Linked DNA regions of Methyloferula stellata AR4. The protein of the gene in region 1 interacts with the protein of each later gene in a pairwise test. Links are inferred from orthologs where the notes say so. Each region holds a gene or a part of one and is shown in the gene's direction. Other genes may lie near its edges.

Region 1 (3,155 bases):
TGCGCGCTCGGCAAAGCTGCGCTTCGGCATCAGGAGCGAGGCCGCGCCCCGCGGGCTCGATGAAGCGCTCGCAAAGCTGATCCGTTTGCCGCAACATGATGCGAAAGGCCGCTGAGATGGTGCGGTTTTTAAACCTCCTTGCGATCCTCGCCTTGGTTGGCTCGGCGATCTATGCCTATTCGATCAAATACGAGACGATTTTTCATGCCGAGAAAATCGCTTCGCTCAAACATCAAATCAAAGACGAGCAGGATTCGATCGGCATGCTCAAGGCCGAATGGGCGCATGTCATCCGCCCTGAACGGGTGCAGCCTCTGGCCGATAAGCTCCTCGATTTGCAGCCCTTGGCGCTGAACCAGATCGTCGGCCCCGAAGCCTTACCCGATCGCGGCATGAGGGTCGACGAAATCGGCCGTAAGCTTGAAGCGCTTGGCCTGGCCGAGCCGACCAATACGCCGCGCGACGGCAATGCCGCCGGTTCCGTCACGCCTTCCAGCCCTGCAAGATGAGATGCAAAACGCATGAGCATCGCGCCCAGTTCTTCTCAGCCTGATCGCCAAGACGCTGCAGCGAAGCCGACGCGCGTGCGCAGGCTGTGGCGCTTCTGTGTCGGGCTCTTCGCGACGAAGCTCGATAAGAGCACGCGGCGCATCAAGCTCGTGGCTGTGATCTTCGTGCTTGTCTATGGCGTCATCTGCGGAAGGCTCGTGATGCTTGGCCTGCATTCGGGAACGCAGCAGGCTTTGAAACATGGTGCTTCGGAAGTCGTTGCCGCGGCAAGGCCGGATATTCTCGATCGCAATGGCGAAGTGCTGGCGACCGACATCAAAGTGATGTCGGTTTTCGCCGAGCCGCGCCGCATCATCGACAAGGACGAGGCCGTCGAACTTCTGACCGCCGTCCTGCCCGATGTCGACGCGAAGGAATTGCGCGAGAGATTGAGTTCGGGCAAGGGATTCGTTTGGGTCAAGCGGGCGATTACGCCGAAGCAGCAGCAGGAAGTCTATCACCTTGGGCTTCCGGGTGTCGGCTTTCTGCCGGAGAACAAGCGCGTCTATCCGAATGGCTCCATCGCGGCGCATGTGCTTGGCTTCGCCAATCTCGACGGCGTCGGCATTTCGGGTCTCGAAAAATATATCGACGGGCAGGGGCTCGCAGATCTGCACGGCGCAGGCTTCAGTCTGACGCCCGAGACTCTGAAGCCCATCGTGACGTCGCTCGATCTCGAAGCGACTTATGTCGTGCGCGAAGAACTCGAAAAGGGAATCGCGAAGTTCAAGGCAAAGGCGGGTGCAGCCGCCATCCTCGACGTCAATACGGGCGAAGTCGTGGCTATGGCTTCATTGCCCGATTTCGATCCGAACAATCCGGCCGATGCGCTCGATCCCAATCACATCAACCGTCTGTCGGTCGGTGTCTATGAAATGGGTTCGACCTTCAAGGCGATCACGATCGCGATGGCGCTCGAATCCGGCAAGGTGAATTTGAACTCGCGCATCGATGCGCGGAGCTGGCTGCGCTACGGGCGCTTCACGATCCATGATTTTCATGCCCAGCATCGCGTCCTTACTTTGCCCGAAGTCTTCACTTATTCTTCGAACATCGGCACGGCCCGCATGGCTTTGATGGTCGGTGTCGAAGGCCATAAGGCGTTTTTGCGCAAGATGGGCCAATTGACACGGCTCCGCACGGAGCTGCCGGAATCGGCCGAGCCGCTTGTGCCGAAGAACTGGGGTGAATTGAATACGATGACGATCGCCTTCGGACAGGGTCTCAATGTCGCACCATTGCAGGCGATCATGGCCGTCGGCGCACTTGTCAATGGCGGTATCATGGTGCCGCCTACCTTCTTGAAGCGAAGCGAAGAGGATGCGAAGAAGGATGCGCCCCGGGTCGTGCGGCCCGAGACATCCGAAACCATGCGCTATCTCATGCGGCTCAACGCGGAAATAGGTTCCGCCAAGCTTGCGAATATTCCGGGCTATTTCATCGGCGGCAAGACCGGCACGGCGGACAAGATCGTGCATGGTCACTATTCCCAGGATAGAGTGTTCACGACCTTCATGGCGATCCTTCCGGCCGATAAGCCGAAATATCTCTTCCTCACATTGATGGATGAACCGCAAGGTCTGCCGGAAACCGGCGGCTATCGCACCGCCGCGTGGAATTCTGGTTCGGTGACGGGTAAGATCATCGAACGCACGGGGCCGATGCTCGGCATCGCGCCGAGGATCGATCTGCCGACGCAGCCTTTTCCGCTGCTGGCTAAACTCGGTTATGGAATGGCCAATATTCCGCAAACCGGGCACGGAGGCCATTGATGCATTTGGCCGATTTTCTTCCCACGGCTGAAATTCCGGCGCGTTTCGCCGGGCGGGAGGTGCGCGGCCTCAGTGTCCATAGCGCGACGATCGAGCCGGGCTTTGTATTTTTTGCGGTGCCCGGCACCAAGGTCAATGGCCTCGCCTTCGCACCCGAAGCGGTCGCCAAAGGCGCGATCGCTGTCGTGGCGGAAAGCGATCCCGAGACGGGCTTCGAAGATGCGGCTTTCGTCAAGGTCGCAGACGTGCGCAGCAGCCTCTCATTCGGCGCGGCACGTTTCTACCAAGAGCAGCCGGAGACGATCGTCGCCATCACCGGTACGAGCGGCAAGACATCGGTTGCCGCTTTCACGCGGCAGATCTGGGCAAGGCTCGGGAAGCTCGCGGCGTCGCTCGGCACGCTTGGCATCGTCGCGCCCTTGGGCGGCAGCTACGGCAGCTTGACCACGCCGGACCCGATCCAGATGCATTGGGCCATGGCGCGCCTGGCCGATGAGGATGTGACGCATCTCGCCATGGAAGCCTCCTCGCACGGCATCATCCAGCGGCGTCTCGACGGCGTGCGTCTCGCAGCGGGCGCCTTCACCAATCTCTCGCGCGATCATCTCGATTATCACGCGACGCTTGAGGACTATCTCGATGCGAAACTGCGGCTCTTCGATACTTTGCTTCACAAGGGTCAGCCGGCCATCGTGAATGCCGACAGCGATGTGGCCGATAAAGTCATTGCGACTTGCGAGGCACGTGGGCTTCGTCTTTTCACCGTGGGCGCGAAGGGCACGGCTTTACGCTTGGTGAAGGTGACACGCGAAGGACTCATCTCGCATATAGGGG
Region 2 (3,039 bases), 320 kb from region 1 along the record:
GCCAATCCAAATAGAACGCTGATGAAAAGCCGCGGCCGGCCGCGGATCAAACGGACAAGGCGCCACCGATGGAGGTTTGCTCCAAGGCCGGCGGCGGACGGATCGGTCAATTTTTGCGCGCCACGACGAAATGCGCCGCCTCTTTGAGGATGCCCGCCTGCGGTCCTAAGCCTTTCAGCGCGGAAATCGCTTCGGACGCCATCTTGTCGCGTCTTTCGCAGGCGGCCTCAAAGCCGAGCGCGGCGACAAGCGTCGCCTTGTTGCGCTCGGCATCCTTGCCGGCGCGTTTGCCGAGGGCGACCTCGTCGGCCTCGACATCCAAAATGTCGTCTGCCACCTGAAAGGCCGCGCCAAGCGCCTGACCATAGCGCGAGAGAGCGGCTTTCGCCTCCGCGTCGGCGCCGCCGAGGATCGCGCCGGCATTGACCGCATAATGCAAAAGCGCGCCGGTCTTCATGGATTGAAGCCTGATGACCGCTTCCGCCGTATGCGGCTCCTTCGCCTGTTCCGCTTCGAGGTCGAGCACCTGGCCGCCGACCATACCGCCGATGCCGGCCGCGCGGGCCAAGGCCAAGACCAGTTCGGCGCGAACCGCCGGGTCCGGATGGGTCGCGAGATCGGCGGTGACATCGAAGGCATAGGTCAAAAGCCCGTCGCCGACGAGAATGGCCGTCGCTTCGTCAAAAGCTTTATGGGTGGTCGGCCGGCCGCGCCGCAGATCGTCATTATCGAGCGCGGGCAGATCGTCATGGACCAGGGAATAGCAATGGATCATTTCGAGCGCGGCCGCGGCGCGAACCACGCCCTTGCCTTCGACGCCGAAGAGCCGTGCGGTCTCGATCAGAAGAAATGGCCGCAGCCTTTTGCCGCCGCCAAGGCTCGCATAGCGCATGGCCTGCAGAAAACGGGCAGGGCGGAATGTCTCTCCGGGCAGCGGGTTCGCCGACAGGAGCGTGTCGAGCATGCTCTCCGTCGCCTCCGCGACGTCCGACAATCGCCCTTCGAATTCACGCGCGCCACCTGATGCCATCGTCCCTGTCGCCTCACCTTGGCATTGAACCGCTTCAGCTTCCGAGGAAACGGGCGGTCTGCTTTGGGCGGGTGCAAACCGCCGCTGCTTTGACGCCTTGCCCGATTGCTCCAGATCGGTCAAGGCTCAGGCCTTGGCATGAGATTTGGGTGGGCTCGCGGGGCTTGTGATCATTTTTCGCTGGTTCTTTCGCATTCTGCTGCTGGTTCTCTTGGCGGTGGGCGCATTGATTCTCGCCTATCGCTTCGTCACGCCGGTCTCGACCTTGATGGTCGGGCGCTGGATCACCGGGAAATCCGTCGAACGGACTTACGTCCCGCTCTCGCGCATGTCACCTCATTTGGCGGCAGCGGTGATTGCTTCCGAGGATGCGCGGTTTTGCCTGCACCACGGCGTCGACTGGGACGCCTTGAACGGGGTCATCAAGAAAGCCGGCAAGCGGGGACCTTCGCGCGGCGCCTCCACCATCCCGATGCAGACGGCCAAGAATCTTTTTCTATGGCCTGGGCGATCGGTGGTCCGTAAAGGCCTGGAAATTCCGCTGGCCTTGGCGATCGACACAGCTTGGCCGAAGCGGCGTCTGCTTGAAGTCTATTTGAACATTGCCGAATGGGGCGACGGCATTTTCGGCGCCGAGGCCGCCGCCCGGTCTTATTTCAAGAAAAGCGCCCATGACCTGACTTTGCCGGAGGCGGCGCTGCTCGCAACCGCGCTGCCAAACCCACATCTGCGCGATCCGGGCCAGCCGCACCGGCGCCATGCGGCTTTGGCCCGCAACCTCATGCGGCGGGTCGAGCAGGGCGGCGTGCCGCTTGAATGTGTGGAGTGATGTCGCGCCCCTGCCGACTCATCATACTTGTAAAATCAAGGATTTAATGCTTAAGGAAGGCGGTGGGGCGGGTTACTTTTCCGCGATCCCGCACTAGCCAGGCCGTGCATTTCATTGTATGCACCCGGCTCCCGGTGACAATCTGCGCATTTTTCTCCGCGCATTGAGAGATTCTGATGGCTGTTCCGAAACGTAAAACCTCCCCGATGAAGCGCGGTTTCCGGCGCTCGGCCGATGCGCTCGAGGCGCCGACCTATGTCGAAGACAAGGATTCGGGCGAATTGCGCCGGCCGCATCATATCGATCTCAAGACCGGCATGTATCGCGGCCGTCAAATCCTGACGCCCAAGACCAAAGAAGCCTAGGACCAAAGAAGCCTAAGAAGGCTTTAGACCCATGCGAGGCGGAGATCATCTCCGCCCGCCCTTAGCAGAACATGCTAATACATGATCTGGCCGCCGTTGATGCTGATGGTCGAGCCGGTGATGAAGCCTGCGTCGTCCGCGGCGAGAAATACCACGCAGCGCGCGACTTCTTCCGGCTCGCCGATCCGGCCAAGCGGAATCACCGGCAGAATCTTCTGCTTCATGAAATCCTCTGGGATCGCCTTCACCATTTCGGTCGCGATATAGCCGGGGCAGATCGCATTGACGGTGATGCCCTTATTGGCGCTTTCGCGGGCGAGCGCCTTGGTGAAACCGAGATCGCCCGCCTTGGAGGCGGCATAATTGGTCTGCCCGAGCTGGCCTCTCTGTCCGTTGATCGATGAGATATTGACGACGCGCCCGAAGCCGCGCTCGCGCATCCCTTCGATCACCGGCCGCGTCATGTTGAAGAGCGAATTGAGGTTCGTGTTGATCACCTCATGCCATTGCTCGGGCTTCATCTTGTGAAGCATCGTGTCGCGCGTGATGCCGGCATTGTTGACGAGAATTTCGACCGCTCCAAGCTCTTGCGCGATGCGCCCGAGCCCCGACGCGCAGGCCTCGTAATTCGACACATCCCATTTATAGACGGGTATGCCGGTCTCGGCCTTGAAGGCGCCGGCTGCCTCATCGTTGCCGGCATAATTGGCCGCCACCTTATAACCGGCTGCTTTTAAAGCCTTGCTGATCGCGGCGCCGATCCCACGGGTTCCGCCGCTGACTACTGCTACGCGCGCCATGTGTTTCCCACCTTT

What was found. Proteins that work in one complex are often made in the same cells at the same time.
Region 2: the proteins of A3OQ_RS0107460 (region 1) and mtgA interact in binary tests that used the Escherichia coli proteins (3 or more experiments, as listed by UniProt). The link is inferred for Methyloferula stellata AR4 from one-to-one orthologs.

What each region holds. Positions count from the first base shown.
Region 1 is NZ_ARWA01000001.1:1,519,723-1,522,877, forward strand. The notes cover bases 1-2,921. They hold A3OQ_RS0107460 (peptidoglycan D,D-transpeptidase FtsI family protein), read left to right. Parts: upstream 1-521; coding sequence 522-2,321; downstream 2,322-2,921. Other genes in these bases: rsmH (16S rRNA (cytosine(1402)-N(4))-methyltransferase RsmH), read left to right, coding at 1-115; ftsL (cell division protein FtsL), read left to right, coding at 117-509; A3OQ_RS0107465 (UDP-N-acetylmuramoyl-L-alanyl-D-glutamate--2,6-diaminopimelate ligase), read left to right, coding at 2,321-2,921. In the rest of the region: more of A3OQ_RS0107465, read left to right, coding at 2,922-3,155. UniProt on the Escherichia coli protein: Essential cell division protein that catalyzes cross-linking of the peptidoglycan cell wall at the division septum. Required for localization of FtsN.
Region 2 is NZ_ARWA01000001.1:1,844,029-1,847,067, forward strand. Bases 226-3,030 are described here. They hold mtgA (monofunctional biosynthetic peptidoglycan transglycosylase), read left to right. Parts: upstream 226-1,202; coding sequence 1,203-1,859; downstream 1,860-3,030. Other genes in these bases: A3OQ_RS0109050 (polyprenyl synthetase family protein), read right to left, coding at 226-1,030; rpmF (50S ribosomal protein L32), read left to right, coding at 2,036-2,224; phbB (acetoacetyl-CoA reductase), read right to left, coding at 2,299-3,024. Outside these bases: A3OQ_RS0109045 (DUF1345 domain-containing protein), read right to left, coding at 1-110; more of A3OQ_RS0109050, read right to left, coding at 107-225. UniProt on the Escherichia coli protein: Peptidoglycan polymerase that catalyzes glycan chain elongation from lipid-linked precursors. May play a role in peptidoglycan assembly during cell division in collaboration with other cell division proteins.